Regions from separate parts of the Chryseobacterium amylolyticum genome, predicted to be linked through region 2. Evidence: riboswitches for the same ligand, from Rfam matches in the RefSeq annotation. Region 2 holds a riboswitch; each other region holds the start of a gene.
The links. A riboswitch is a leader RNA that binds a small molecule or an ion and turns the genes downstream of it on or off. The one in region 2 is predicted to bind cobalamin.
Positions count from the first base shown of each region.

Region 1: linked by a shared signal. The riboswitch ahead of ACR1PO_RS04640 (acyl-CoA thioesterase) and the one ahead of ACR1PO_RS11260 (TonB-dependent receptor) in region 2 are both predicted to bind cobalamin.
Region 3: linked by a shared signal. The riboswitch ahead of metE (5-methyltetrahydropteroyltriglutamate--homocysteine S-methyltransferase) and the one ahead of ACR1PO_RS11260 (TonB-dependent receptor) in region 2 are both predicted to bind cobalamin.
Region 4: linked by a shared signal. The riboswitch ahead of ACR1PO_RS22135 (TonB-dependent receptor plug domain-containing protein) and the one ahead of ACR1PO_RS11260 (TonB-dependent receptor) in region 2 are both predicted to bind cobalamin.

Region 1 covers NZ_JBPCHX010000001.1:1,064,596-1,072,713, forward strand. Annotated here, with positions in the region: gene ACR1PO_RS04630 (ATP-binding cassette domain-containing protein) at 1-532, shown strand, start outside; gene ACR1PO_RS04635 (hypothetical protein) at 563-1,363, shown strand; cobalamin riboswitch at 1,398-1,577, shown strand; gene ACR1PO_RS04640 (acyl-CoA thioesterase) at 1,692-2,075, shown strand; gene ACR1PO_RS04645 (HD domain-containing protein) at 2,127-2,717, opposite strand; gene ACR1PO_RS04650 (XAC2610-related protein) at 2,719-3,420, opposite strand; gene ACR1PO_RS04655 (PadR family transcriptional regulator) at 3,802-4,131, shown strand; gene ACR1PO_RS04660 (PspC domain-containing protein) at 4,143-5,864, shown strand; gene ACR1PO_RS04665 (1-acyl-sn-glycerol-3-phosphate acyltransferase) at 6,181-6,789, shown strand; gene ACR1PO_RS04670 (PaaI family thioesterase) at 6,815-7,243, shown strand; gene ACR1PO_RS04675 (chorismate-binding protein) at 7,400-8,118, shown strand, end outside.
Region 2 covers NZ_JBPCHX010000003.1:567,631-575,748, reverse strand. Annotated here, with positions in the region: gene ACR1PO_RS11270 (cell surface protein) at 1-1,087, opposite strand, end outside; gene ACR1PO_RS11265 (YncE family protein) at 1,102-2,235, opposite strand; gene ACR1PO_RS11260 (TonB-dependent receptor) at 2,232-4,265, opposite strand; cobalamin riboswitch at 4,376-4,563, opposite strand; gene ACR1PO_RS11255 (transporter) at 4,657-5,604, opposite strand; gene ACR1PO_RS11250 (cytochrome-c peroxidase) at 5,617-6,666, opposite strand; gene ACR1PO_RS11245 (MbnP family protein) at 6,659-7,489, opposite strand; gene ACR1PO_RS11240 (hypothetical protein) at 7,703-8,071, opposite strand; gene ACR1PO_RS11235 (superoxide dismutase) at 8,076-8,118, opposite strand, start outside.
Region 3 covers NZ_JBPCHX010000007.1:207,662-215,779, reverse strand. Annotated here, with positions in the region: gene metE (5-methyltetrahydropteroyltriglutamate--homocysteine S-methyltransferase) at 1-1,925, opposite strand, end outside; cobalamin riboswitch at 2,098-2,282, opposite strand; gene ACR1PO_RS19520 (Lrp/AsnC family transcriptional regulator) at 2,478-2,939, shown strand; gene ACR1PO_RS19515 (hypothetical protein) at 3,013-3,555, opposite strand; gene ACR1PO_RS19510 (GNAT family N-acetyltransferase) at 3,652-4,203, opposite strand; gene ACR1PO_RS19505 (aminotransferase-like domain-containing protein) at 4,295-5,773, shown strand; gene ACR1PO_RS19500 (helix-turn-helix domain-containing protein) at 6,202-6,633, shown strand; gene ACR1PO_RS19495 (helix-turn-helix transcriptional regulator) at 7,000-8,118, shown strand, end outside.
Region 4 covers NZ_JBPCHX010000011.1:26,391-34,508, reverse strand. Annotated here, with positions in the region: gene ACR1PO_RS22145 (AraC family transcriptional regulator) at 1-558, opposite strand, end outside; gene ACR1PO_RS22140 (T9SS type A sorting domain-containing protein) at 738-2,027, shown strand; cobalamin riboswitch at 2,163-2,340, shown strand; gene ACR1PO_RS22135 (TonB-dependent receptor plug domain-containing protein) at 2,372-4,198, shown strand; gene ACR1PO_RS22130 (YncE family protein) at 4,219-5,274, shown strand; gene ACR1PO_RS22125 (CCA tRNA nucleotidyltransferase) at 5,432-6,850, opposite strand; gene ACR1PO_RS22120 (nuclear transport factor 2 family protein) at 6,888-7,232, opposite strand; gene ACR1PO_RS22115 (L-threonylcarbamoyladenylate synthase) at 7,337-7,885, opposite strand.

The DNA.
Region 1 (8,118 bases), on a different contig from region 2:
ATTGATGAACATTATTTTCGGCACTGAATATGGCGATACTCAGTTTATAAAATATGACAACACTATTCTGAAAAACATTTCCGACAGAAAAAACCGGATCTCCTATTTGCCACAGGAGCTGTTTCTACCCCAATATATAAAAATCAAAAACCTGATTCCCCTTTTTTGTAACCAAAAGAATACTGAATTACTTTTTAATTCAGAGTTTGTACAACCTTTTCTTCATGAAAAACCTAAAAACCTTTCCAAGGGTGAGCAGAGAATCATTGAAACCCTGATGATTATTTATTCTGAAGCGGATTTTATTTTACTGGACGAGCCATTTCATAGTCTTTCTCCTAAGGTTACTGAAGAACTAAAGAAAAATATACTTCTGGAGTCAGCCCATAAAGGATTTATTATTTCTGACCATAATTTTAAAGATGTTCTGGATATTTCTGAACTTATGTATCTGCTTTCAGACGGCCATCTGAAACAATTACAAGATTTAAATGAACTGCAGCGGTATAATTATCTTCCGAAAAGCATTTAATTTATATATTTGAAGGATCAAAAAATTTTCATGATGACTTTCATAAACAAAGCATTCTATTTATCTGCTTTCAGTATTTTTTCTTTAGCCTTTGTAAAGGGGCAGAATAAAGTTCCTTTCGGAGTGGTAAAAGCTGAAGAGGGATATGCCAATGTGCGGGTTCATAAAGACAATTACAGAAAAATTGTAGATAAGATCCGTATGCGCAAAGGTGATGTATTTGTTTATGTAAAGCCTGCTCCGGGAGAAACAGAATGGATCTGGATCAAATATCCCGAGAAACAGGATGATGACAAGCCGTTTGTGCGTTATGAAACTCTTGATAAAGAAGGAATGGTGAATAAAGAGCGTATTGCTTATATTGATCAGCTTCCCGCCTATACCCCTTCCAAATCTAAAAACGGAAGATCACTTATTTTCACCGACAATTCCGATCCTAAAATCCCTACTGCCCAAAGAAGCAAAGTGGTGATTGATATCTATCCTTCCAATGCAGGATACCGTAAAAAGGAAAAAGATGCGGAAGGAAAGCTCCTTACCATTGACAAAGTAAAACCCTGGGGAATCGGAAATGATCTTCCCGAAGGGATGACTGAAATCAAATCAATCAGGGTACAACAACCCGGAAGAGGTTCTGTTTTTGTAAGGGAAGCCATCAAAAACATGTTCCAGCCTACCATGGATTTTGAGAACGTCGGAGTAACTTCCCTTGATAACGATAATATTTTTCTTTATATGATCAACGGTTCAGGAGAAAGCAGATATACAACGCTGTGGACCATCAAGAAAGGAAGGGTAATCAGCCAGATTATTTTCCATAATCCGGAATAAATTCATTATTTTTGCATCCGAAAAGTTTTAATACTTATTCATCACAGAAATTGGTTCTGCATCACTGCAGATTAAAAGGGAACCGTGTGAAAATCACGGACTGTCGCGCAACTGTAAGTAACTGAAGTCTTTATCAAAGATCCACTGTGCGAGGCATGGGAAGGAGATAAATGATGTTACAAGTCAGGAGACCTGCCTTTTTCTTAACATGTAACTTTCGCGATCTGAAGTTGTATTGATCTGATGAATTGTTTCAGGAATTTCCAAAGTTCCTGTCATTGTTCTGTTGTTTTGATATCTCTCATTTCGCTTTAATTAATAATGATATATGACTACAGAAGAAAGAATTGAAGCATCCGAAACCAGAATCTTTAAAGCGGTTTTCCCTAACACAACCAATCATTACGATACCCTTTTCGGTGGTACGGCTATGCAGCTGATGGACGAAGTAGCTTTTATCACAGCAACCCGTTTTGCCAGAAAAAGAGTGGTAACGGTAAGCAGTGACAAAATCGATTTCAAAAAACCTATTCCTGCCGGAACTATTGTGGAACTGATCGGGAAGGTTTCATACGTAGGAAAAACCAGTATGAAAGTAAATGTTGAAATTTACACGGAGCAGATGTATTCCTACGAAAGAGAAAAAGCTATTGTAGGTGATTTTACTTTTGTAGCGATTGATGAATTCAAGAAACCAATTCAGATACTATAAATACTAAAAATTTCGGGCGGCCTCTGGCCGCCCGAAATTTTTTCATTGAAATTATTTCAAAACCTTTTCCGTTTCCAAACTTCTGTTCAGTAAAAGTTCAAAGGCCTCGCCCATTTCATCTGATGCCCTGCTGATCGCATTTTCAAGCATATTTCTGATTTGTCTTTCTGTGACTCCTGCTTCAGTCCAGCTTTTTCCCGCAGTATGGGAATTTAAGATAAACGGCATGATTCTGTCAATCCCGCAGGCGAAAATAGCATCCGGAGTCTTTTCTTCCTCAAACTCAAGCCATAGATTAAAGAACTCTGTACGTAAAGGTTCATCCAGAATCCCAAAGATCTTCTGGGCAGATGCCTTTTCTCTTTCAAACTTTCCTACCATTGCTTTTTCATCAAAAATAAAAGTATCTCCGGCTTCTATTTCAACCAGGTCATGAATGGAAAGCATCCTTATTACTCTTAGTAAATCAATATCTGCACGGTTTTTGGCATAAGGATAAAGGATCTGAGCCAGGATAATGATCTGCCATGAATGCTCTGCTGTATTCTCTCTCCGGGAATCGTCAGCATTGTAATTTCTTCGCTGCACATTTTTCAGAGCATCCACTGCCAGGATAAAATCGATTTCTTTCTGAATTTTCATCTTACTTTTTATTTTTGTTATACTGATCTGCCGGATATACCTTGGTTTTGGTAATCCATTTATTATTGATCTTTTCTTTCGTTATTACCCTTACCTGATCCTCATTGGTCATATCTTCCTCTTTTTCAAGCACCCTGTCCAGCCCTTTGTTCGGAATGACAGCATATTCTGTTGTAAAAAGCCTGCAGCAACCGGACTTACCGTAGGAAATAAGACGTTTGCGTTTGGCGTCTGTTTCAAAAAAATCAAAACCACTCGAGCCCAGGTCTGTAAGTTCTTCACTTTTCACAAATGCCATTCTTGTGCTGTTGAATACATACACATCATAAGAAGCCGAGCTGTAATTTCCCATATTCCCGTTTCTTATCGCCACATCTTCGGTTCCGTCAAAATTAAAATCATCTATAATGACTGAACGCTGGTCATTTGCCAGAGGAATCAGTTTCCCCGGAATCAATTTTTGTCCATGTTCCGGATTTAAAACAAGGTTATCAGAAACAAAACTCTGTACCTTGCTGTTATTATTGTCAAACAATTCTACCGTTCCTTTTCCTCCACATTGGCCATCATTACAATTTTCCACATGGATGATTGCGTTATATTTCTTGGATACATTTTTTATTTCAAACTGATATTGCCCAAAGCATAAAGGGCCCAATAAAAGAAATACCGGCAAGTGTTTATAGCTGTTCAAAATATTCATGGTAATTGTAAATGGATTAAGTGTCTTTTCCTAACAAAAATACGAATCATTATGCCGATCTCAAAATCCCAGGCTCTTTATAATGATAAGTGATAGATGATCAATAGTAAAAATAAAAGATGGAAGTGGCCTATATAGATAATTCTTAAAATTTAAAGTTTTTTTGGTCTTTTTTTGCCAAAATTTATTCTAACAAAAAATCAACACAAAAATTATATAGCTGATTATCAATTAATTAAATTATTTATTTTAAAGATTTCACTACTTTGTATTGCATAATACCATTTTATTTACATATCTTTGTAATGTAAAATTAGAATAGGCTCAGCTAGCTAGGAGCATTTTTCTAAAAATATAACTAATTAACAAAACTTATCAAAGATGAATACTGAAAATACCAAAGCGCAAATGCGAAAAGGAATTCTGGAATTCTGTATTCTAAGTCTCATCAATCACCGTGAAATGTATGTTTCCGATCTGATTGACGAACTGAAAAAAGGAAAACTGGATGTAGTGGAAGGGACCCTCTACCCTCTTCTTACAAGACTTAAAAACGGAGAGTTTCTCTCTTACAGATGGGAAGAATCTACTGGAGGCCCGCCCAGAAAATATTATCAGATCACAGAAAAAGGAAAACTTTTCCTGGATGAACTTCTCAATACATGGAATGAGCTGACAGCCTCAGTAAATCAAATTACCCAACAAAATTAAAAAACAAAGCTATGAACAAGACACTCTCAATAGGACTCGCAGGTTTTTCTTTTACCATAGAAGAACACGCATATATAAAGCTCAGCGATTACCTGAATGCACTGAGAAGCTCACTGGAGGCTTCAGAAGCGGATGAGGTAATGCATGACATAGAAATAAGAATGGTGGAAATTTTCAAAGATTCTTTAGGAAAACGTGAAGTGATCAATGACACCGATGTAGAAAAGGTAATTGCACAGATCGGAAGCCCTGAAAAAATCGAAGAGCAGGAAGAGGCTTATTTTTCCGAAAAAACATCTGCCAGAAAAAATAATTCAGGAACTTATTATACAGATAAAAAACAGCTTTTCCGTGATCCGGAAAAACAAAAAGTAGCAGGAGTTTGCGCAGGTTTAGCTCAATATGTGGGAATGGACATCACTACAATGAGAGCAATCTGGCTTGGGATCTTTATCTTAGGAATTTTCACAGCAGCCATTTCCTCTTCATTAATAGGACTTTTATATGTAATCCTTTGGATCGTACTTCCAAAAGCTGAAACAGCAGCAGATTTCCTGAAAATGCAGGGAAAGCCTATGAACTTCGACAATCTTAAGAATGAGTCTAATAAGCTGGTACAATTTGCCAATGAATCTACTCAGAGGGTCGGAGAAATCTACACTGAAAACAAACCTTATATCAACAATGCAGGAAGCGGAATCTGGAATGTATTTAAGTACATCGTAGGAGGATTCTTCGTACTGATGGCTGTAGGAAGCATTATAGGAGTATTTGTATTATTCGGTCTTTTCGGGATGGATACAGACTTCCCTGGTGCCAATGAAATCAGATTCTATATGGATGATCAGGGGCTGGATAAAGTACTGGCAGCCATGATGGTTATCGGAAGCTTAATTCCGGCAATCCTTTTCAGCTTATTAAGCATCAAGATCTTCTCTCCAAAAACAAAACTGAGAAATATCGGATGGGTTGTAGGAGGTTTATTTCTTCTTCTGATCGGACTGGGAACTTACTTCGGAATAAGCATGGCTAAGAAGGACATGATCTACAGAGGAAGCAAGGAAGATGTGGAAAATGTTGCCATCAATACTACTTCAGATACAGTGTATGTAGACGTAAAACAGGTTAATATCCCTCAAAACTTCAAAGCTTACAACAATAATATTTATTCAGATAAAAGATCCGTTTATGAAGAAGATTATATCTCTGTAGATGTTACAAGAAAACCGGATATCAAAACGCCTTATCTGATCATCAAAAAAGAAGGGAACGGATATAACTTCCCTATTCAGATGACTGTTCCTGTAGAAGTGGTAAATAATAAAGTATTACTTCCGAACTATATAAAATATCCGTATGAACACAGATTCAGAGACTATAGCCTAGATTATGAACTTGTAGTTCCACAAAAAATGGTGGTTATTTCAATGAAAAAAGACCGCATCAATATGGATGGGGATCTGGATGGAGATGGTATCAATGACAACGATCAGGATAATGACGACGACAATAACAATGTACGAATTGAAAAAAATAAAATCACGGTAAACGGTTCCAGTATCGAATACAACTCTGATGATAAAGACAGTATCATTGTAAACGGTAAAAAAGTTCCGAACAGCCAGGCAAAGAAAGTAATTGATTCTGCAGTGTCTACTATCAAGAAATCAAACAAGGACATGGACATCAAAATCAAAGACGGAAAAAACGAAATTTCCATACAAACTAAATAATTAACTTCAGAGAGTGGTAGAAGGTGTGAGTGGATGGCAACCGTTTGAAATTCACACCCTTCTTCTCTCAGAAAAGTGAAAATAAAACAATATTTAGTTTCCTATATGAAAAAAATGTTTTAATTTCGTAAAGCTAAAAATTTAATAACCAAACAAACAAAAACACAGCTTCATCATGATACAATTTGCAATGGAATTCGTAATGAAAATCGTAGATTTAATTAGCGGTTTGTTTTAAGAGCGATAATATTTCAATATATTTGTAAAGTATAACCAAAGTTTGGTTATACTTTTTTGTTTTTAACCCAAGAAATCTATGAAAAAGCTGATAGGCAAAGCAATGTTAAAGATATTAGGCTGGAAGGTCGTTCTGCAGGGCGATGTCAACAACCTGAACAGATGTATACTGGTAGTGGCTCCACATACCCATAACATGGAATACATTTTAGGAAATTTCGCCTACTGGTCTTTAGAAAAGCCTTTAAAAATTATCATTAAAGATGCCCACACCAAAGCCTGGTATGGAAGTATTGTAAAAGGCCTTGGAGGTATTGGTATCGACAGAAGCCAGAAAAACGATCTTGTCAATTTTGTAGCCAATCAGTTTTCTAAAGAAGACTTCAGTCTCGTAATTACCCCCGAAGGAACAAGAAGCTGGGTGCCGAAATGGAGAAAAGGTTTTTACCACATGGCTTTGGCAGCAAAAGTTCCTATTGTACTGGCAGCAGGCGATTTCAAAAGAAAAATTGTTTATCTGGGATATACTATTCCTTACGAAAGAATAGCATCAGTATCTTTTTCAGAGATCATGCAGGAAATCCAGGATTATTATGTAAAAAATGATATTGTCCCGAAAGTTCCGGCCAACTGGAATCCTAATATTATGGGAACCGGGAGTGAAACGGACAGCGTAAAACAAAATTAATCAATCATCATTTAGCAATTGAAAAATGAAAGGTCAGACAAAAGAAGAAATATTAGCATTCATCAATAACTGGGGAGATGTAACTCTTGCCAAAACACTTGAAATAAAGTTCATCGATATTGATCTGGAAAATGAAACCCTTACTGCTACAATGCCTGTTCTGCCAAGAACCCACCAGCCGTTTGGGATCATGCATGGAGGAGCGAGCTGTGTTTTAGCAGAGACTTTAGGTTCAAGCCTGTCTAATATCTTTATCGATGGCGAAAAATATTACGGTGTGGGAACCAATATCAATTCCAATCATTTAAGAAGTAAAAAAGATGGTATTGTAACGGCTACAGCGCGTTTTATCAGAAAAGGCAAAACGATGCATGTTTCTGAAATTGAAATCCGTGACGAAAAAGGAATACTTATCAATCATACAACTATGACGAATAATATTATTCACAGATAAGTTGCAACAGCATAAAAAAATAAAGGACTTAAAATAAATTTAAGTCCTTTTTATTTTGACATCTTTAAGACTAGTAATACCTTTGCAGAAAGGAAAACCACATTGGAAATTCTTATACCATTTTCCTCTGATGATTTTCAAAATCCTTCATAACTAATGATTTATTTCAAACTTCCTTTCGACGAAAAACTCCTGACTGCTGATAAAAAAAACACTCAAAATGCAGTCAACTTTTTTTCCTACAACGGCTCAGACCAGATCATCTTCCATGGAGATATTATGGATGCATCTACGGAATTTTCTCTCAGTTCCGTTACAAATGAAGATCTTATAAACGATTTAACAAATTTTACCGCTGAAACGGAAGAAGAATACTGCGCAACATTGCAGGAAGTGATTAAAGTGATTAAAGAAAACAATCTGCCTAAGCTTGTTTATTCCAGAAGAAAAATATTTACAGACTTTACAGTAATCGATTATAAAGAAAGTTTTAAAAATGTATGTGATTCTTATCCCAATGCTTTCAGATATCTGTTTAATGACGGGCAAAATGCATGGATGGGAGCTTTTTCGGAAGTATTAGGTAAGTTTAATAAAAGAACCTATGAGTTCGAGACCATGGCTCTTGCAGGTACCTTACCTGTATCAGAAGAGTGGTCTGAAAAAGAAATTGAAGAACAGAAACCGGTTACTACCTACATTCAGGACATTCTTAAAAACTATTCTAAGGATGTAAAGCAATCGGAAACGTATGATCACATTTCAGGAAATATCAAGCATTTACGGACAGATTTTAAAACCAGTATAAAGCCTGAAGATCTAGACAGCATTATCAGTGACCTTCACCCTACTCCCGCTGTCTGTGGAATTCCAAA
Region 2 (8,118 bases):
GAAGTTTTACATATTTTCCGCTTCTGTCTACTGCCCATGAAATATCAATATTGGAAGCTTCATCATTATTCGGAGCATTATCTGCATATCCGAACTCATATGATTTTCCTACCCAATAGGAACCGTCTCCGTTCTGATCGAAGAAATTATTTGCAAGCCTGGTTCCCGAAAAGCCGTAAGAACTATCGGTAAACCACAAAGGATAATAGCTTTGTGCGTGAAAGGTATTTTTTGTTTTGAATCCCTGATTGCCAAGATTATCACTCCACTTTATATATTCCACATCAGTCTGCCAGAATTCAGTTCCGGCTACAGGTGTTTTATTTTCGTCAGGCTTATAATAGGTTATGCTGTAGTTTTTTACGGTCGTATTTTTAAAATATTCACTGCCTGCAATTTCGTACCATTCATCGTTATCCGGCTTTCCGTTTTTGTTTCTGTCGTAAGCTACCATAATAATCCCCGGCTCACAGGATCCTGAACGCGGCTCACTGGCATCATTTCCAAAGAATGCATTTCCCAGTACTTTAAAATCCCTTCCATTCAGATTGGGGATGGTATGGTCAAACCCGAACACAACATATCCGCCATATCCTCCCAGACTGATCATGGTAGAATTGCCTCCAACTAAGGATTCATTAGCTTTCTGGAGCATATTAGCAGCTGTATTTCCGGGTACATATTCCGGGATTTCGTTCATGAACTGCCCAACCGCGGGGCGGAACTCCAATACTTTTGAAATGTATTTACTATAAGGTGTTTTTTCTTTGGTAACAATAATTTTAGAATGAAAAACCTGTTCGTTTCCTTTACTGTTAATCTTTAAAGTCAGAGGATAAGCATCAGCATTCAGACTGATAAATTCAAGTTCCGGGTTTTGAGAAATAATAGAATCGTTAATACTCCAGGTAACCGATCCTGATGCATTCGTAGGAATACTTAATACTTTCAAGCGTTCAATGGTGTAAGAATCATCAAGCCCTCTGAATGTAAATTCATCTTCGTCATCGTGTTTACAGGCAATCACTCCTAAAAGGAAAAAGGATAAAAATCCGGCTTTTAAATAAGTAAAGGTATTTCTGTTCATGTTTTAAAGTTTGGTTATTTGTATAAAAAAGCGAAGTGGGCAGGGATATTTCCACCCTCCGTTTTCCATTTAAAGTGTCCGTTTTTATCAAAGCAGTACACCAATCCCATGGATACGTAATTTCTGGCATCTGTGATGTAGATATCTTCTGTGATGGGGTTTACGGCAATTCCGTAAGGTGTTTTAATAGCGGCTTCATATTCTTTATCAAAAATACTGTTGGCGATAATCTCTTCTGTTTTCACATCAATAATCCCAAATGATTTTTTATAGCTGTGGGTATTGTAATTGAATTCATTGCCATAGAAATAGAGTTTATCATTCACGATCGTCATTTCACTGACTGAGAGATGAAAGTTTTTCTTGACAGTTCCTGTTGCTGCATCTATTGCATAAAGATTGGAAGGGACATTATAATAATCTCCTCTGGAGCTTACATACAGATCACCGTAATTGTCCTTTTTAATGTGATGAAGGTTAATAGCAACTTCTATTTTTTTAATTTCTGTAAAAGTATTCAGATCGATTACGGAAACCGTATTATCATAATCAGGAGCTTTGTATCCTCCGGAATTGGCTACAAATAAGGCATTTCCTACAATTTCCAGTTCCTCCGGCTGATAGCCTACCACTACTTCACGCTGGATAGAGAGCGATGTTGTATCGATTTCCACTACTTTTCCTTTTGGAGCTTTCGGGTTAATAGCTACAGGACCCGCATAGCTGCTGGCATAAACTTTCCCGTCTTTGAAGGCAAGATATCTGCAGTTTTGCAAAGGAATAGACGTAATGCGTTTAGCTGTTCTGGCATCCAGCACTTCTATTTTGTTGGAAACATTGACAACAATATAAAGTTTGCTTCCATACACTTTGATATCATTTCCTACATCACCGAGTTCTTTTACCACATTGGGATTGATTTCCGCGTAAATATTTCTGAAATAAGTTCCTTTGGTATAATCAAAAAAATCCAGGGTACATTTGTTACTGCCCATATTCCCTTCATTCAGCATGTAAAAGCCTTTTATTGCAGTATTTTCTGAAGGAAGCCCTTCTACCACTTCCTGACGGACAATAATATCATCTGTACGGCATGACGTAAGAAAAGCTAAGACAAGAAATAAAAAATAAAAGTTTAGTTTTCTCATAGGCTAAAGTTTAGAATAAGTTTAAAATTTCTTCCGGGCATCGGATAATTGATAACCACATCATAGTATTGATTGAAAATATTATTCATCTCAAGGCTTACTTTAAATTGATGATTCGCCCAGCTGAATTTTTTCTGAACAGAGAGATCATGAGTATACCATGGCTGCACATAATTGTACTGAATATTATCCTGGTTCACATCATATCTTTCTCCCACGTACATTGCGCTGTAATTGAAGCTCCAGTCTTTATAATCTGCCATCAGACTGAAAGATCCGCTATGCCATGGTGTGTAAGGAATCTGATTTTTGTAGAAAGTATCTTCAGGATCACTCACATCTTTTGCACTCTGATAAGTATAGGAAAGCAAAGGTCTAAGAGTTACTTTTCCCAGCTGAAGTTCTGTCTGTACATTCACATCAGCACCAATGATTTCAACCATTCCAAGGTTCATCATCAGCCAGCGGAACATGCTTCCGTTGGGAGCGGCTACAATTTTATCCTGTACTTTATTGTAGTAACCATCAACTTTAGCATAAAAGGTTTTAACGAGACGGTTGCTATAATTCTTCTGATAGGTAAATCCAAGATCATACTGGTTGGTAAATTCCGGCTTCAGGTAAGTGTTTCCGATATTGGTATAATAGAGATCATTGAAGGTTGGAAGCCGGAAAATCCGTTTATAGAATGCTCTGAGTGTCAGTTCCGGGATGATCTCCGGCTGATAGCTCATAAATACGGCTGGCGTCCACTCCCTGGCATCTCCCGGTCTTTTGTTTTTCCTTACTTCTTCAAATGTAAAAGTTCCTAAAAGGCTTCCCAGAATTTTGAACCTGTTCCACTGATAGGTTGTTGCCAACGCTACCAATGTGGTATAGCGCGTAGGATATGAAAAATTATCCAGATTGGCATCCAGATTATTGTACTGAAAATCCCCGCTCAGACTGACATCCCAGTTGGGTGTGATTGAATAGATATTGGATGAGGAAATATAAAACTCCCGTTGAATATAAGTGTTATCGGTATGAATGACAGACTGTGAGCGAACCGTATCCATAAAATGGGTATAATCGTATGCGAATTTTGCTTTCAGCTGTGTTTCAAATTTCGGGAACAGCTTTTTTCTCAGCTTGGCCTGTACAAAATAATTTTCATCAGAAAGTCTCGCTCCTCTTCCTCCAAAACGTCCGTTGACTATAGGTGCCGGCATTCCGCGGTCTGAAATATACCCATACCCTCTGATATTCCAGCTTCCGTTATTTAAAATTCCATTTAAAGAAGTTTCAAAACGTTTTGCCTTGATATCTGAGTCCTGTCTCCTGGCAATGGTATCATAAGCCTGCTGCCCGTCAGGATATTTCTTGGCATACCGAAATCTGTAAATTCCGTCACTCTGCATAAATTCTCCACTGAAGCTGGCAGAAACCCTTTCTGAAATCTTCTGCTCCAAACGGAATGACGGATTGAAAAGGTCTATGGAAGCACTTTTTGCTCTTATTGTAAGATTCGTTTTTCTTGTTCCTTTAAAAACAGGCGTTTTAGGCTGTAAATAAATAGACCCTGAAGAACCGAAATCTTTTGCCGGCTGAAAAATCTCACTTTTCTGACCGTTGTACAATGATATCTCTTCAAGATCATCCAAAGAGTATCTTCCGAGATCAACCAGTCCGTTCTGGGCATTTCCCAACTGAATCCCGTCATAAAAAACCCCTACATGCTGGCTTCCCATGCTTCGGATATTAATGGTTTTCAAACCACCCAATCCACCATAATCTTTAATCTGGACACCCGAAAAATACCGCAGCGCATCTGCTACAGAATGACTGTTCAGTCTTTCCAGCTGTTCGCCCTGTAAAGTTTGTGCAGGAAGGATTTCTTTGAAATTCTTTTTATAAAGGTTGATTCCTTTAATGGTTTCTTCCTGAAGACTGTCTTTTTTTCTGGTTTGGGAAAGCACAAGATGGGATGTTAACACCAGTATAGTGAAAACAGCTTTATAAATTGCAGAAGTAGTTAGTTTTGCCACCATTAGCTCATTTAGGGATAATGATGACGCTAATGGATATAAGAATACAAGGATAAAGCACAGCGGTCACTGCACAGAATCATTGATGTCCTAAGCTTTATTCCACGAAAGCGTCAAACGATTATTTTCTGGCAGGTCTTCTGACTTACTCCATTTTTGAAATCCTTCCCATTCCTGAAAACAGTGGATATTTTTCTTCAAAAACTTTGGTGCGGAGCTTACAGCAGCGGGTCTGTTCCGGATTTTCACCGGATTCCCTTTTAAGAGCTTTTTACGGCTCACCAAATTCCGGCAAAGATAAATAATTATTCCTAATACCCAACTAAAATCATGATTTATAAACAATTAAAGCTCCCGAAGGAGCTTTAACATGATTTCAACGAGGGTTTTCTTTTTAAATTCCAATATTCAGGAAAATACTGAATCTTGATTTGGCTTCAATATCTCCTCCCGCCAGATGAGTATACATCGGAAGCATGACTTCACTTCCCAGGCTCAGCTTTTTATAGGAAGCTTCAAAGCCTAATTTTCCGTACAAAGCACTTCCTGCTGTATTGGGCAAGGCTTCATCAAACTGTTTATTCTGTGCATACACTTCACCCTGCACTCCGGTTTTTACAGAAAAGATCGACTTTTCGTTTCCTGCAACCTGATAAAAACCTGTTGCGGCATAGTTCCATTGGTTTCCGAAACGGTAATTTTTCTTGTTCTCTGTTTTGATCGTATAGTCTGTATTGACCAATACTGCGACCTTATTCTTTTGAAATTTATAATTCAAAGCAGCCTGATAATCCCAGCTTCCGGTTCCCAGCTGAAAACTTGGATTGACACCGGATGCTCCTTTTTCATCAAATTTTCCCAGAGGAATTTTCACGCCTAAACCTCCGCTCAGGTGATGGAAATTATCTTTAGAATTCATCAGCTGGTAAATTCCCATCAGATTCATATCCCCTACTCCATTGATTTTGATATCTCCCTGCATGGTCCGTTTTTCATGGAAATGGAAGGGCAGACTTGCATAAACACTTAGTTTTTTAGTCAGTGGAACTTTCCCCCAAAGCTGTAAAGTATTGAAATACTGATCCTGCGTAAGGTCTTTTACAAATAAATTTTCTTTGGCTTTGTAATGTTGTGCAAAGTATTTGATTCCGATAAACTGTGGATTCAGCAAAGATTCAAAACCGGAAGAACCGTTTCCTGCTGCACAACCGCACGCATCACAATCATCATCAAAATCGAATCTGCTAAAAGTTTCCGGAGCAATATAAGCGCTGTCTCTTATGGCCTTCGCCTGATACTGATTCAACAGGATCAAACTTAGTATCATTATAATCTTCTTCATGTCTTCTGTAATTTATTCTGCAAATTTTGGATTGGAGATAAAACTTTTATCTGATAATGTTTTCAGGAACGCAATGATGGATTGTTTTTCCTGGCTGTTCATGGCAATTCCAACATGCCCGTTCTGTTTCAGCTGGGGATCAAGATTGGGATTATCTTCCACCTGATCTGAATAGAAATTGAGTACTGCCTCTAAGGTGTAAAATCTTCCGTCATGCATATAAGGAGCAGTATATTCCACATTCCTTAAGCTGGGGACACGGAATTTCATCCAGTCTGTCTGATTAAGGGTAACCCTGTAACGTCCGGCATCTTTGAATTCTGTATTGTAATACATTCCTGTATTTCGAAAACTTTCATCAGTAAACAGTTCTCCGCTATGGCATGAAGCGCATTTCTGTCTGAACAATACCATTCCCTGAGATTCTGCCGAAGTAAGCTGCTCTTTTCCCTGTCTGAATCTGTCATATTTTGAATCCGCAGAGATTAAAGAAGCCATAAACTGTGATAATGCTTTTAAAATTCTTTCGCCGGTAATGGTTTCATCTCCATAAGCTTCTCGGAACAGTTTTTTATATTTCTGATCATCTTTTATTTTCGAAATCGCTTCCGGTATAGAGCTGTCCATTTCATTCACATCTGTAATCGGGCTGATGGGCTGTTCATTCAGATTATGAATCACACCGTCCCACATATATCTTTTCAAAAAAGCCATATTCTGAATGGCTGGCGCATTCCGGATTCCTATTCTGTCATCCACGCCATGGCTTACGGTATGGCCGTGATGAGTAAAAGCATTTTCCTGGATATGGCAGAAACCGCATGAAATGGTATTATTCCTGGACAGCCTGCCTTCATAGAATAATTTTCGTCCCAGCTCCACTCCGTTTTTTGTCACCGGATTGGCTGATTGATCGAAAGTCATTTCCGGGAAATAAGACGGAAACTGCAGATTGTAGGCTTCGTCCTTTTCCAGCGGTTGTATCACCTCATCAGAACATGAAATAAAGCTTAATACGAATACAAGCAGCACCAGTATTGTTTTGATAAAAAAATTAATCATTGTGAACGTGGTCTACTTTGAACATTTTTGTAAGATTATTGGTAACGTCTACCAAATGCTGGTTGGAACCCATCAGCATGTCATTGGCTGTGGTAAGAGTAAGGGGTTTGTCTCCGCTCAGAAACTGGTTCAGATCCGCAAGAATATGAACTGAAGGACGAATTTGTCCTGTTACTCTGGCTGTTGTTGGAAAGTTTAATGTGATTTCACGGTAAAGATCCGGAGTATTATTGGCTGTGGTATTCCCCATATTTCCGGTATGATTCATGAATTCTTTTGATGCAGCATCTGTTCCATATTTCCCTTCCAGTTTTACAAAAACATATCCTGCTGCCCATGACCAGGACATTCCTTTCTGCTTGGCCTTCGTCCAGAATTCAGCCTGTCCGTCCTGTCCTAATAAATAGGCTTTCTGACTGATCCCTAAACCGAATCTTATTTTTTTATAATTGTTTTTCGGAATGCCATCCAGATTAAGGTAGATAATTCCGGCTACGGCATCTGCCTGATCGACAATAAATGCACCTTTATCAGGATTGTTTTCATTGTATTTAAATTCATTTCCATTTTCATCTATCAATGCGATATTACTGATGACGTATTTCAGAGCAGAAAAATTATGTTTCTGACCGTTGGAAGAAGTCTGAACGGTCTGATTCAGGACAATGTCTCCTACGTTATTAAATCCGTTTTCAAACTTGATCTGAAGTTTTCCTGGCGCAGTATCCTGTGGGTTATCATCATCTCTGCTGTTTTCGCACGCTGTAAAAGAGAATAAAATAAAGGCAATACAGAATAGTGATAAAAATTGAGAAATTTTCATTGTTGATTTTTTAAGTTGAATGCAATTTTGAATGTGTTATTTTGAATGTGAAAAACATTCTTTTTACCGTAAAAGACACAGAAGTTTTTACACTTAAATTTTTTAAGTGATAAGCCGTATGTATGATAAGAACACTTAAGCTTTTAAAAATCAAAGATTTTTAATTTAAATAAGCTTTTGTGGCTTTTGTGGTTGAATAGTGATAGTTTTAACTTAAAAAACCGGTGGTTTGAAAATATGGGTCAGAAACAGAAAAGAATAGGCTGTTTCGTAAGTGAAGTTGAAATTGAAAAACGGTCGTCTTTCCGTAGCATTAATCGCTGTAGTTTCAGGAAGGATATAAATATCAAGAATTTTCTGTCCTGAGTTTTTGAGTTTCTGAAAAGGGGAAGATTCTGAATCATTAGCTTTGGCCAATTCTTTACTCAGGTAACATTTTCCATTACAGTGAATCTCGGGTCTGTTTTTATTAATACAGAGAACCTTAACGATATAATCATAATTTACAGCATACTCTACCACAGGCACTAAAGGCCTTAGCACCATATAAAAAGTAAAAAGTATGCTGTAAAACAATTTCATGAGTTTATTTCTTACTTATCGCTTCGTCATATCTTCTGCTGATTTCT
Region 3 (8,118 bases), on a different contig from region 2:
CCGCTTGCTGAAATTCTGAAGGCTTCCACTGCCCATTTCAGGTAATTCTGCCACTCGGTTTTTCTTAACGGAAGGCCTTCTCTTATCGCAGGTTCATCAATCTGAATAATTCTGATCCCTGCTTTTTCCAGATCCACCACTTCATCACGGATCGCCAATGCAATCTGCCTGCATGTTTCCGAACGTGGCTGATCATCACGTACAAAAGACCATTGTAAAATCGTAACAGGACCTGTAAGCATTCCTTTCACCCATTTCTCAGTCTGGGATTGTGCATACTGAGACCAGTAAACCGTCATCGGAGTTGGGCGGGAAACATCACCGAAGATTACAGGAGGCTTTACGCAACGGCTTCCGTAACTCTGTACCCAGCCGTTTTTAGTGAATACAAATCCTTCCAGCCGTTCTCCGAAATACTCTACCATGTCATTGCGCTCAAATTCTCCGTGAACCAGTACATCAATTCCGATGTCTTCCTGCCAGCGGATTGTTCTTTGCGTTTCTTCTTTCAGCAGCCTGTCATACTGTTCTGCTGTCAGTTCTCCTTTTTTGAATTTTGCTCTCCAGCTTCTTACTTCTGCAGTCTGCGGAAACGACCCGATAGTTGTTGTCGGGAATAAAGGAAGCTGTAATGCTTTTTGCTGTTGTTCTTTACGGATTCTGAAGATATTAATTCTTTGCGTATCCTTTTCTGTTACAGCATTAGCTCTCTGCTTTACCTGATCATTATGAATAAGAGAAGAAGTTCTTCTGCTTTCAACTGCTTTTTTATTTTCTTCAAAAGCTTCAAGAATCTGATCAATTTCTGTTTCCGATACCAGCTCTTTAAGCGTTACTACTTCCGTTACTTTCTGTTTGGCAAAAGCCAGCCAGTTTTTAATTTCAGGATTAAGATTGGTTTCAAAATCAAGATCACAAGGGGAATGCAGCAATGAGCAAGATGGTGCGATCAAAACTCTTTCAGAGCCTAATTGATTCACTGCTTTTTTTATCAGAGACAATGACTTTTGATAATCATTTTTCCAGATATTTCTTCCGTCAACCACCCCTAATGACAGGCTTACACTTTCAGGAATAATGTACAGTATATCATCCAGCTGTTCAGGATTTCTTACAAGATCTACGTGCAGCACATTCACAGGAAGTGAAGCAGCCAGTGATGCATTATCTTTTAATCCTTCAAAATAAGTGGCAATAATAAATTTCAGTTTTGGGAAACGTTTCCTTATTTCAGCATATACAAAATGATATGTTTCTTTTGCCTTCTCATTTAAATCCAATGCCAAAAAAGGTTCATCAAACTGAATCCATTCTGCGCCCTGATCCTGAAGTTTGGTTAAAATTTCCGAGTATACATGAAGAAGGTTTCCGGCCAGATCCAGCTTATCAAATCCTTCTTCTTTTTCTTTTCCCAATAACAGATAAGAAACCAGCCCGATAATAACCGGTTTGGCATTGATCCCAGCCTGCTTTGCTCCTGCAAATTCATTGAAAATTTTATCTGAGCTCAGTTTAAACTGCTGGTTTTTATAAAATTCGGGAACAATATAATGGTAATTGGTATCGAACCATTTGGTCATTTCCATTGCTGTGATATCCAGTCCTTCTTTCTGATATCCTCTTGCCATGGCAAAATAAAGATCCAGCTCAGAGTTATTCTTTTTAAGAACCACTTCATGGTAGCGGGACGGTATTGCCCCCACCACAAGGCTCATATCCAGAACCTGATCATAGTATGAAAAATCATTACACGGAATAAGATCTATTCCTGCTTCTTTCTGAATATTCCAGTTTTGGTTACAGATATTTCTGCCTGTATTCAGAAGTTCTTCCGGAAGGATTTTACCTGACCAATACTGCTCGCAGGCTTTTTTGAGTTCTCTTTTGCTACCAATACGCGGATAGCCCAGAATGTGAGTTTGCATTTTTTAAACTTTTATATTAAAACTTGATGTGAAGTCTTTTTAAATGCTTCTTAATGCTTAACGAATAGAAATTCCGGGGAAAATGGCATAGCAGACCCTACAGTTTTCACAGGAGAAAACGTACTTATCTGATATATCATCTGTATGACCCAAAGCTTCAGACCGCGAAAGCACTGTCAATCCAGTAAAGGCAGGTCTCCTGACTTGTAACAGTTTCTGTCATCCTTCCCGCTTTGGCAGTGGATATGCAAGGACAGAAACCTTTGGCGTGTTACTTACAGTTGCGCGACAGCTCGTGATTTGCACACGATTCCCTATTAATCTACGTTAAGTAAAACCTTTTCTGTTTGATGAAGTATCTCTAAAGAACTGTACTTTTACTTTCAGCAGCTGCTTTCTGTAAAAGTTTTTAATTTTGGGTAAAATTAACAATACAGAATAAAAATTCAGTCAAAATGCAATAATTAAGCAAATAAAACTGTATGAATAACAATTGAAAGCATATTATCCTGTATCTTTGACCGTTTTTATAATTTTAAAGAATAATATTCTGTGGAACAACTCGATGATAAGGATTTACAGCTGCTCAGGCTGCTCCAGAAAAATGCCAAACTGACCGTAAAAGAACTTGCAAAAGAGGTAAACCTCTCTGCTTCTCCGGTTTTTGAAAGAATAAAAAGGCTTGAACAGGAAGGCTTCGTTAAAAGATATGCTGCAGTTCTCGATGCTGAAAAGCTCAACCGCGGATTTACCGTTTTCTGTCAGATCAAGCTGAAAATTCATGACAGATCTGTCGGTTATGATTTTGTAAAAGAGATTCTGGAAATAGAAGAAGTTGCCGAATGCTACAATATTTCAGGGGATTTTGATTTTCTTCTGAAAGTACAGGTAAGGGATATGAAGCATTACCAGGATTTCGTATTCAATAAACTGGGCTCCGTAGATTCTATAGGAAGTACCCACAGTACTTTTGTGATGGCTGAGGTAAAAAACAACCATGGATTGATGATATAATTTTTTAAAGTTCACGTTACAAATAAAAAATCCGTCATTATTTGACGGATTGTGTAGTATTTTTTGCGGCTGATTAATTCACTGCCGGATTTATAACTCCTGTTGTTAAACTTAATGATTTTAACAGGCTTTTACTGTCGAACTGCAGTGTTGCATAATGTTTGCCTTTTTTAAAAACAAGTTTTGACCCTCCGGGGAATTCACTTCCTGCACCCATTTTCTGTACCTTCGCACCGTATTTACTGAACTTTGTTTTACAATCCTGCAATGTACTTTTGTTCATGATAAGACCGAAAGGAAGCCCTTCTACTACTATTGGCCTGTCGTCTGAAGTAACAAAAAACATTTCATTAACTGTATTATCCTTTCCCAGACTGGTATACATTTCAAGCCCTGTCTTCATTGGCCATTTCACATATTTTTCTTCATTGGCATCTTCATAAAAAACCGGCTTTACATTCAATGCTTTTGAGATTTTATCGGTTGTCTGCGGGAAAATAAATTCTGAATTCCTGTCTAATAAGGAATTTAAAGCTGCTGTTTTCTGTGAAAATGCGGTTACACTTAATGCCAGAAAAAAGATTGTTACAATAAACCTGAATGATTTCGTCTTCATGGAATAATTTAAAATTCTAATGATTTGAAGGTTAAAGGTATTAAAATTACATTATTCAGTCCTACAAAACTTTAATAATATTTCCCTTTAATTATTTTATTTTTTTGCAGAACTACAATAAACTTCCCATTTCTCCTTTGATATTTCATAGATATAATTCAATGAAGAGCTTTCTCCAAAATAGCTTACTTCCTCTTCACCTACTTTCTCTGCTCCAATCCTGCCGATTGCTATTTGTGAACGGACATTATCAGCTCCAATCTGAAAATACACCTTTTCAACATACTGAAAAATATAGTTTAACATAGCGGCTTTCACAACCGGATTTATTCCCTTACCCCAGCAATCCACCGAATAAAAGGTATATCCTATAAAGATGCTGTTTTCACTGGGATTATAATCATAAAAGCGGGTACTTCCTACAATCTTTCCCGTGAATTTGTCAACCACCCGGAATGCGCCTTTACTTTGAATGGCTCCGTCAAAAAACACTTTAAATACATCTTTTTTCCATCGGTCTTTACTGGGATGCTGCTCCCAGACTTTAGGATCTGCCGCTGCTGCATACACTTCTTCAAAATCTTCTTCCTTCAAAGGATATAAATCTACTTTTTCAGTTTCTAAATGAGGCTGAATATTAAATTTCATATTATTTCTGTTAAATTTTATTTTGATTATTATTTAACTGCAGCAAAATTAACTGCACATTGGAGTATATTTGTAATCCAATACAAATAAAATGGATAGTCCAATTATTAAAAGTCTGCTGAATCACATAACCATTGATCCTGCTTCCAACCGGGCAGTATATCTCCAGTTATCAGATGGAATTTTAATCCTTATCAGACAGGGGAAATTAAAAACAGGACAAAAACTACCTTCTTCAAGAGAGATAGCAAAACTATTCAATATCAATCGGATCACAGCGTCTAAAGCATTTGATGAATTACAGATGCAGGGCTGGCTGGAAAGCTTCATCGGACGCGGGACATTTGTTTCCTCACACATTCCGGAACCCGATCCTGAAAAGCTTCAGGATATTGTCAGCAATAAAGGAATTAAAACAGCAGGTTTTGAACTTCATGAAAATCATTACCTTCCTAATCCTTACTTTATTCCCAACTCAGATCTTCATCTGGATGACGGTTATCCGGATCCGAAGCTGGCCCCCTTAAAAGAACTTTACAGAGCCTACAGAAACCAGCTGACCAGAAGCGGTTTATATGATAAATTCGGGAGCTATAGTTTTCCTGATGGTTCCGAATTCTACAAAACCACCTTATCCAATCACTTGAACGAAACCAGAGGATTAAAAACTTCTCTGAAAAATATTTTATCCGTTCGCGGAACCCTGATGGGAATTAATCTTGTCTGTACAGGATTGATAAACCCCGGTGATGTAGTAGTATCAGGAATTCCGGGATGGCAGCGTGCAGAACACAATTTTATACATGCCAAAGCCCAACACATAGGGATTCCTGTAGATGAGTATGGGGTATGTGTGGATGAACTGAAAAAGATCTGTAAAAAAACGAAAGTGAGGATGGTATATGTAACCCCCCACCATCATTATCCAACTACGGTATCGCTCCGTATTGACAGAAGACTTGAGCTGTTGAGACTTGCCAATGAATATGGTTTTATTATTTTTGAAGACGACTATGATTTTGACTTTCACTATAGCCGCCGCCCTTTACTACCGCTGGCCAGTGCTGATGAAAACGGAATGGTCATCTATTGCGGTTCTTTCAGTAAAAGCTTTTCTCCTGCCTTTCGTATGGGTTATCTGGTGGCTTCAGAAAATGTCATTAAACATCTTTCCAATATACGTGTACTGCTGGACCGGCAGGGAGATCATATCCTTGACAATGCCATAGCAGATATTATAAACGACGGAACGGTGCAGCGCTATACGAGGAAAGCTTTAAGTATATATCAGGGCAGACGGGATCATTTCTGTAATTTATTGAAATCTGAGCTTAACAAAGCAATAGATTTTTCAGTTCCTGAAGGAGGAATGACTGTCTGGACAGAGTTTGATAAGAGCATTAATCTTGAAAAACTGGCAGCATACGCTTATTCAAAAGGCTTATACATATCAGATGGCAGTTTACACCGGTATGAAGGATATGATCAGAATGCAATACGTCTGGGTTTTGCCTCGTCCACTATAGACCAGCTTGAGCGGAGTGTAGAAATTCTGAAAGGATTAATCTAAGCTTAAAAAACTGGACTATATATTTTATCAAAATCGGACTACATACCCAAACCACTCTATCGATAAATTTGCATTGCGAAAAAAATCATACAATTTTAGACTTTATATTTTTTTTTGACAGCCAATATGTCAAAAATTGTATTGTAATTTATATGATTTTGATAGTAAATGAAAGCTAGCTATTTTAATTTATTTTGTAAAAAACAGGTTTAATAATCGGATTTAAAAGTTTATATTTTCATGGCTGATTTTTTCCCAGAAAGGTAAAATCAGCCAGCAAATAACACAATTTGATAAGTTTCGACAGTTATCGACAGTCATGACAATTCCTGTATTTAAGCAATCTTAATAATTTTGCATACGATTTGAAAATGCTGTAATCTGCTTCAAATATTTTTATTTTAAAAAACACAAATTTAATACTACGGATGATTTACGATATTAAGAATATCCATATGGGTGACCTCATCACCCAAAGAATAAAAGAATATAATATAGATAATAACAGAATCTGTAAGTTTATAAAATGTACAGATGATGAATTAACGAAAATATTATCCCAGAAATCCATAGAAAGTGATCTGATTCTAAGATTCAGTATTTTGCTTGAATATGATTTTTTCAGGGTCTATTCCAATTACCTGATCCTTTATGCACCTCCTGCCAAAGTAAATAACAGCAATGCCCGATCTTCGCTCCCACAGTTTAGAAAAAAACTCTACACCCAGGAAATTATTTCATTCATTCTGGAGCTTATTGATTCAGGGAAAAAAAGTAAAAAGGAAGTGATGAATGAATACAGAATTCCTAAAACCACATTATATAAATGGATTGGTAAATATAAAAATGGATTTCATTAGTTGTAATCAACAGTTCTTCTACAGTCTCTTATACAATCACATATATTCTTATCCCTTTTACACTCTGTTGAGACAATGGAGTTCAAAAAGCAGTATCGGATATTATAAAAAGTTTAAACAATTACTTATATCCGTACAGATATAAAACTTAGTCATCATATATGATGATAATCCGATAAAATATAATAATAAATAAGTAACTTTAATAGGTAAATCTTTTGCATCAATTGTGTTTACCCATGGGATTTATCCAATATTTAAAAACTTTTATTTGTGAAAATTAAATTTTTACTGATAATTTTAGTTGTCTTCTATAATTTTTGTTATTCACAGGACAATAATGAACAGCAAAAAAGTATTGATAGTATGATTGTTGCTGTTCAGGGTAAAGATATTTATGCCACCAAAGGAAGCAGTGAAGTCTTACGGATCTGTACTGAAATATATTACCAATCTAAAGAGATTGATTACACCAACGGAATGATACAGGCTGATCTGAAAATGTCAGAAGTTTACCTGAATGAACAGAATTATAAAGACGCCTTTGAGAAGATTATGCAAGGTAAAAGTCTTGCAAAGAAAGATGATAATCATTATTTGTTATCTATGTTTCTTATACAGGAAGCTGTGGTTTATTCTGAACTGGGATATATTAAAAGATCTCAGAAAGCACTTAGCAACTCCTTGCTCCTTCTTAATAAAATACCTGCAAAAGAAAGTTATTTGATAAAAGGGCTTGTTGACAGGACAAAAGCGAAAAACATTCAAACAGCAGCAGGCAGTACAAAGGATTCTGCTTTGGTCTATCTATACAGAGGTTATGAGGAGATAAGAAAGATGAGTAATAAAAGTCCTTATAAAAAGGTTTTTCTGAGTCTTTTCGCAACAGACCTGGCAGAAGAGTATTATCTGAGAAATGATTTATCAAAATCAGAGATGTATCTGAATGAGTTTAAGAAAATAATGTCCCAGCAAAAGGATCAATCTGAATTCATCCATTATTATATCCTTAAAGGAAATATAGAAAATAAAAAGCATAACTATACACAATCACTGTATTTCTTCAACAAAGCCCTGGAAATCAACCAGAAATATAAAATATATACTCTCACGCTAAAAGATATTTATTCAGGAAAAGCAGACGCTTATTTGGGGCTTAATGATTTTAAAAATCAGGCAGCATACAGTACAAGAGCAAAGAAAATTACAGATAGTATTGTTATAGCTGACCAGCAATTGTTAAACAGAACAATAGACTTTAATGAAAATGAGAAATCCTTTCCTGACAAGGAAAATATCAATTATTATCTTGTTGCAGGTATACTCATAATGTTGGCGGGTTTGACGCTCTATATTACACATCGTAAAAAACCAAACAAAGCAACTGTAGAAGACAACCTGCCGGAACAGGGTCCTAAACCAATGATTATCTATGAAAATGCAAGGATTGAAACAGAGGTTGAAGTACTCCGGGAACTTGTTCAG
Region 4 (8,118 bases), on a different contig from region 2:
GGAATAATCCCGGTTGATCCCTGAGTTCAAAGCCTGAAGCTGATATAGTTTTGCGGTAGTAACTCTTAGAGCCACATCGTTACTTTTAAGAAGTTTCTGATCAGACAGGAGATAACTGATAATTCTCTTAGACTGATTGTATAAACCCAGATTCTGATACTGATCAGCAAGGTTATAATCACCGAAGATCTGCATAAAATAAGAAAGATTATTGTGCAGGTCAGGATCTTCTTTTTGAGCAAAAATATTTACAGATTGTACATAATCACCTTTCATAGCAAAAGCCTGGGAAATAATATTCTGAAGGATCATTTTGTGTTCTGTATTCTGATCACTGACAAGAATTCCCTGAGTATAGCTGATACATTCGTCAGAATTCTGATAGAGTTTCAGAAATGCCTTATCTGCCAGGATAGTAAAGTCAGGACCGGATTGTGCATTGGTGATAATGGAAAAGCCAATGAAAATAACAAGGAGAATTTCTTTGCTATGATCAAATAATTTTTGAATGAATACTGGGTTGTTTGTGTTTTTTTGAATAATTCGGGTAAAATCCATATTCAAAATATTGTTTTCTTATATGTTTGATTATTAATATTTTAAAAATTATATTCTTTTGAAATTCACGAATTATGAAAGTCAATTTCTTTGGGTGTGGTAAATATTATATTAATATTGTTTTCACCAATTAAAAAATCTAAATATAATAAAATATGAAAAATTTTTACAAAATGTCAATGAAAATATTAACAGCTTGCCTTTTTCTGAAATTGGGTATTGTGAAAGCTCAGCTTACTGTAATAGGCCTGGGGAATTATAATGTAGGAGCTGTTTCAGATAATGGAGTAGTAAGCTTGCATACAAGTGCAGGAGCTATATATAAATGGAATGCATCGGGAGGACTTGTACAGATAGGTTCAATATCAAACGGATATCCTGCCGCGGGCAGAACCATAGTTTCGAATGACGGGACCAAGATCTCATCTTCCGTTACAAATGCTGCAACAGGTTTCAATGAAATCTCGACTTATGATGTAGCTACGGGCACATGGGTAAACAGGGGAGGGCTGGTTCCTGCCGGCTGGGATGGCAGTGTAAGTTCTACCTGGGGGATGACAGCTAATGGTAATACAATTGTGGGGCTGGGATTCCTTACGGCAGCTAACGCACATGCTGTGAAATGGGATGAAGTAAACGGAATGGTAGATCTGGGAAGTATTGTTCAGGGACGAAGCTCCAGGGCAAACGCAATCAATGCTTCAGGAACGGTAATTGTCGGATGGCAGGACGAATCAAACGGTACCAGGAGTGGTGCGAAATGGCAGGATGGAGTAGAAAGCTTTATTACAGATAACAATGGAAATAATGTTGGAGAAGCGGGAGGTATTTCCGCAGACGGAAGTACAATCATCGGTTCAGCCAATCCTAATCCCTATGTTTGGAATGCAGTAAGCGGACTTACTTATATTACGCATCCTAATGCATCATTCAGTTTCAAGGGAGGAGCAACAGGAATTTCAGGGGATGGAACTAAAGTTATTGGATATTACAGAGCATTCGGAGCGCCTCCAATGTCTGGCGAGGGTTTTATATGGACCTCTGCCACCGGAAGAGTTAATCTGAATGATTATGCGGTATCCTTAGGAATTGCCACCAATGGAGTAACGATGGGACTTCCTCTGGCTATTTCTCAGGATGGAAAGAAAATTGCCGGAATGGGTGTGAATGCTTCCAATCAAATGGTTGCTTTTTATCTGGATGCATCTGAATATTTATCTGTGAATGATGTGGTAAAAGAAAAAAACAGCATGGGTATTTATCCTAACCCGGTTACTGATATTCTATATTTTAAAGGGACAGGAAAAATAGACAAGGCAGAGATTTATAATTTGGTTGGACAAAGAGTGAAATCATTCAATACTGTAGAAGGACAAATTGATGTTTCATCCTTGTCAAAAGGAGCTTACATTCTGGAATATTCTGTGAAGGGAGAAAAGCAACAGACTTATAAATTTATCAAAAAATAACATATATAAATAGTAAAGTAGTGGGATGAATGGCTGTTTTCAATATTGAAAGCGGCTGTTCTTTTTTGTTTACATACCCAAAAGATAACATTTTTAAGGCGAAGCACGGTTTTTTGTTGAATACACATAAAAAACTATCTTTGCAAAAATTTTGGTTTCCAGTATTTTGGAATGAAAAGGGAATCGGGTGTAACTCCCGGACTGTCCCCGCAACTGTAAATCGCAACACAAGTTTCTGCAAAAAACCACTGTTTAGCAACGGGAAGGGGCAGAATGCGAAAGTCAGGAGACCTGCCAGGATTATAACAAAAAACATATTGCTTTCGGAGGAAAAGTAAAAAGGTATGGATATAAAAAGATCTTTAATACTGCTTTTTTCATCGTATGGTTGTTTTCTTTTTGGCCAAGAGAAAACCATTGACACTATTTATGTTTTCGACAACCAGATGAACAGGGTGAAACTTTTTCATCCCGTAAAAATAATTTCAGCAGAGGATGCTGAGAAGAACTCCAGCAACCTTTCGGAACTTCTGAGATTTCAATCACAGGTATTTATTAAGGAAAATGGCCGTGGCGCTGTTTCTTCACCTTCTTTCAGGGGGACTACCGCCCAGCAGACTGCATTTGTATGGAACGGAATTAATATCAATTCCAATTTTCTCGGACAGGGAGATATCAATAATATCGCATTGTTCGGATATGATCAGATCGGAATAAAAGCCGGCGGCGGAAGTGTTGTCTATGGAAGCGGAGCCATTGGGGGAAGCATTCACCTGAATAATACCCTCGATTTTAATAAAGGTTTCCATGGTTCTTTATTTTCTGAAGTGGCTTCCTTTAATACTTATAATAATTTTGTAAAAGGTTCTTACAGCAATGATAAGTTCAGCTTTAAAGCTTCAGGAAATTACTCCGTAAGTGAAAATGATTATAAGGTAAGTGACCTTAACTATGTCAACAGAAACGGGAATTATTACAATACAACGTTCAATGTAGGGGCATCCTATAGAATTACGAACGATCATAAAATTTCATGGCAGAGCCAGTTTTTTGATTCCTCACAGCATTATCCGGTGTATGAGGAAACAGGGACAAAAACTAAATATAAAACGCAAAGCGTAAGGAGCCTTCTTTCCTGGGACTGGAACAAAACAAAGTTCAGCAACTCTTTTAAGGCTGCCTATACAGAGGAGAATTTCCAGTATTTCGGTTCGTTGACCCAACCTAAATCCAGCAGTGGAACCGGGAAAAATTATATTTTTAAAAATGATTTCAATTATTTCCTGAATTCAAAATGGAATTTTAATCTGATCGGAGAGTTTCAGGTCAATAAAGGAGAAGGATATCAGAACGGAATATCCAGTGTCAGCAGAAATATAGGTTCCGTTTCAGGGCTATTGCGATATTTTGCAACGAAAGACCTGCGTTTTGAAGGTGGATTTAAAAAAGATTTTGTGGAAGATGTGAAATCACCGTTAATGTATTCATTCTCCGGAAAATGGAGCGCTGCAAAATGGTATGATGTGGGCATTAATGTCTCCAAAAATTTCAGATATCCGTCATTTAATGATATTTACTATGAACCGGGCGGAAATAAAGACCTGAGACCGGAAACCTCAACTCAGGTGGATATGACTAATGAGTTCAAAGTAGGAGATTTCAGGCTTAGCCTTTCTCCTTATTATATGAATATTACAGATCTTATTGTATGGCTGCCAACTGCTAAAGGGTACTGGCAGGCTTTTAATGTCAATAAAGCAGAATCTTACGGGCTGGAATCTCAGCTTTCTTTCAGTAAACAGCTTGGAAGTCATAAAATCCATGCAAATGCAGGATATTATTATGCAAAATCTATTGATAAAGAAACAAACATGCAGAGACCTTACGTTCCTATACACAGAGGAACGGTTAATCTGGATTATGAATATGGTTTCTTTAAATTTTTTACCCAGGCATTACTGAACGGGGTTACCTACACCACAAGTGATGAAAAAAGGTCAGAAGCTATAGATCCTTATTTTCTTTTAAATATGGGTGTTTCTGCAACCCTGGCAAAAAAGTATACCTTAGGGTTTAAAGTGAATAATCTAACCAATACATACTATAAAACCGTTTCTTTCAATCCTTTACCGAAAAGAAACTATAGCGTGTATGCAGCAATAAATTTTTAATAATTAAAATTGAATAAATTATGAAAATAACTAAACTTTTAACTGTATTATTTGCAGTGGTACTATTGTTTAATATGTCTTCATGTACAAGTGATTCTGAGGAATTTGAAGTTTCTCCGATCACTTATCAGAACGGATATTTTATCTCTAATGAAGGTAATTATAACAGCCAGGGAGCTAAAGTAACTTTCGTGACGAGAGATTTAAGCCTTAAGCAGGATGATGTATATGGTTATAACAACAATAAAGATATCCTGGGTGATGTTCTTCAGACCATTGGTCTTAACGGAAATAAAGCTTATCTTGTTTTGAATAACTCAAACAAAATTGTTGTAGTAGACCGTTACACATTTAAGAAATTGGGAGTAATCGCACAACAGCTTGATAATCCGAGAGGAATTGCTTTCGCTAATGACTTTATCTATGTTGCTAATACCAATTTCAGTGCACATACTCAAAGTATAACAAAGTATAAAGCTTCGGATTATTCATTTGTAAGCAAAATTAACATGACTGAAGTTTCTGATAAAACGGTAGAAGCGGGAGGAAATATTTTCGTACAAAATGCTTCATCAGGGTATGGAAACAAGATTACTTATATCAATACTTCCAACGACAGCAAAACTGAAATTACCGTTCCGAATGGTCAGATTGGAAACACTGTTTCTTACAAATCCAACGTTTACACAATTGCTTCCACGGCTACAGATTCTTACATCTATAAAATTTCAGGTACAGGAACTCTTACACCGGTAATTACACTGACAGGAATTCCAAGTGCTACCAACCTTCAGATTGATAATGACAAATTATACTTCAGTTCAGGCAATAAAGTGTACACAACAAGTTTAACTGCTCCGACAGTTCCTTCCAGCCCATTATTAACAGCTGCAGATGGAGGTCCTTACTTTACGTTATATGGATTTAATGTTATTGACGGAAGAATTTTTGCTTCAGATGTAAAGGAGTTTACACAAGAAAGCGAAATGGTTGTATACTCAGCAGCTACAGGAAATAAGATTGTTACTGTAAAAACAGGAGGTATTGGGGCTAACGGAACTTTTCTGAACCCATAATAATTTATTACTTCTAAAAATAATTTTTTATTTTTTCATCATTTGTGTTTTTTTCCGGCCGGTTTCTTCGAAACCGGCCGGCTTTGTTTTCATAGTAAGCAAAAAAAATCCGGCGGGATGGAACATCCCGCCGGATTTTTTATATTTTATAACTTGATTATATTGTCAATCCCAGTTTCTCAGCTTCAGCTATCACAAACTTAGTAGCTTCTTCCTTTTCATTGGGAATTTCACCCTCCAGAATGGCTTCTTTTACTTTTTCCTTTAAAATACCGATTTCACGGCCCGGCTTAAGATTGAACATTTCCATAATCTCTTCACCGGTAATAGGCGGCTGGAAGTTTCTTACCTGATCCTTTTCTTCCACTTCTTTGATTTTTACCGCTACATATTCAAAGTTTTTTTTGAACTTCTCCTGTTTCCTGGAGTTTTTTGTGGTAATATCTGCCTTGCAAAGGGTGAAAAGATCTTCCAGATTTTCTCCGGCATCAAATAAAAGTCTTCTTAAAGCAGAATCTGAGGCGTCATCAGTGATCAGAGCAATGGGCCTTGACGAAAGCTTTACCATTTTCTGAACATATTTCATGTCACTTCCCAAAGGCAGTTTCAATCTTTGGAAAAGTGTTTTAACCATTTTTGAGCCTAAAAACTCATGTCCATGGAATGTCCATCCCGTTCCTTCCACAAATTTTTTGGTTGGAGCTTTTCCAATATCATGAAGCAGGGCAGCCCAACGCAGCCAAAGGTTATCTGTATTCACGGAAATATTGTCTACTACTTCCAATGTATGGTAAAAGTTATCCTTATGTGTTTGCCCTTCCACTTCTTCCACACCCTTCAGTTCAATCAGTTCAGGAATAATCAGCTTTAAAAGGCCGGTTTGTTCCATTAATCTAAGACCAACAGAAGGTTTTTCGGAAAGCATGATCTTGTTGAATTCTACCATGATCCTCTCCATAGAAACAATCTTGATTCTTTCCGCTTCCTGCTGGATAGCTTGCAGGGAGTTTTCCTCAATTTTAAAATGTAAAGTAGAAGCAAAACGTACCGCTCTCATCATCCTTAAAGGATCATCAGAATAAGTCTGGGCAGGTTCCAGCGGAGTCCTTAAAATTCCTTTTTCAAGATCATCAATTCCATTAAAAGGGTCGATCAGTTCTCCGAAATTATTTTTGTTTAAAGAGATAGCCATCGCATTGATCGTAAAATCTCTTCTCTTCTGGTCATCCTCCAGACTTCCACCCTCTACTTCAGGCTTGCGGCTGTTTTCTGTATAACTTTCCTTTCTTGCCCCTACAAATTCAAGCTCAAGCTCTTTATATTTAATCATGGCTGTTCCGTAAGTCTTGAATACGGAAACCTTCAATTTCGGATCTATATCCTGAGCTACATTCTGGGCAAGCTCAATACCGCTTTGCTCCGTTACAAAATCTATATCTGTAGAAGCTTTTCTGTTCATCAGAAGGTCACGCACATAACCGCCTACAATGTATACGGACTGGTTATTCCTTTCTGCTGCTTCAGAAATGATTTTAAAAAGTTTTAAATTCTTATTTTGATTAAGATTGATTTTCATTGTTAATAACAGTGTCAATTTCTACCGGTGTCACCCATTAATCATAATGAGCATACATTCTACTAATTTTTCCATCTTCATTAAAAAACATGACTTCCACAGCATGTTTATCCATAATCGACTTATAAAATAATGCTACCGAATCTACTCCCGCCGTGGAATGGATCAGATCAAAATGAAGGTCCGGAAATTTATCCAGTGCCTTTCTCCAGTATTCACGGACAGCTTCTTTTCCTTTTAAAGAACTTTCTTTGCCGCCTGTAGCCATAGCAATCATGGGAGTGGTGATCTCAATGTCATCCGCGTAATGGGACAGAATATCCTCTAAATTGTGAGAATTCCAAATATTGACCCACGTTTGAGCAAATTTTTGATGATCCATAGCAAATAGTTTATGAGTTGAGTTTGCAAAGATAGAATTAAAAAAGAAATCCTGCCAGGATGAACTGACAAGACTCTAAAAATAAACAGGTAATTTCAGAATAGTTATTCTCTCAGAACTTTTATCCTGTTGTCATTCCATATTTTGATTACCGAAGAACCCGAATATTTTGAAACCTTTTCTCTGTCTTCCTCTACAGCATAATCTACAAGGTCTATCATTTTCTGAGAAATATCAGAAAATTTCAATGGACTTTTCTCACCACTGAAGTTGGCTGAAGTAGATACCAAAGGTCTGTTTAATTTTGTAATCAGTTTTTTGCAGAAATCATTTTTTACAAGACGGATTCCGATACTTCCGTCTTCAGCAAGAAGCTCTTTAGGCAAGCCTCTTGGGTTTTCATAAACAATGGTTACCGGCTTTTCGCTGAGATCAATAATTTCCCATGCCATTTCAGGGACGTCTACCAGGTCCTGAAGTCTCTTCTCAGATTCCACAAGGATGATCATGGATTTATTCTTTTCACGCTTTTTGATTTCAAAAATTTTATTGACTGCTTCTATATTGGTAGCATCACAACCAATCCCCCAAATGGTATCAGTAGGGTAAAGAATCGTTCCGCCGGATTTTAATATTTCGATAATATGTTCCATAATTGTAAGTGAATTCAAAGAGTGGATAAAGGTAGAAAATCTGTGAGTTTTGGGCAAAAAAACAGGGTATGAATGTGGCTATGCTGTTAGGTTTGGCTGAAGCCAATGGAATTATATATAATATGAAAACGGGCTAAAGCCCGTTCCTATTGATATTTTTATAACATAATTAAATAAGGTTAAATCAATGAATTGTTATTCAATAGAAATGGGCTTTAGCCCATTTAAACAAT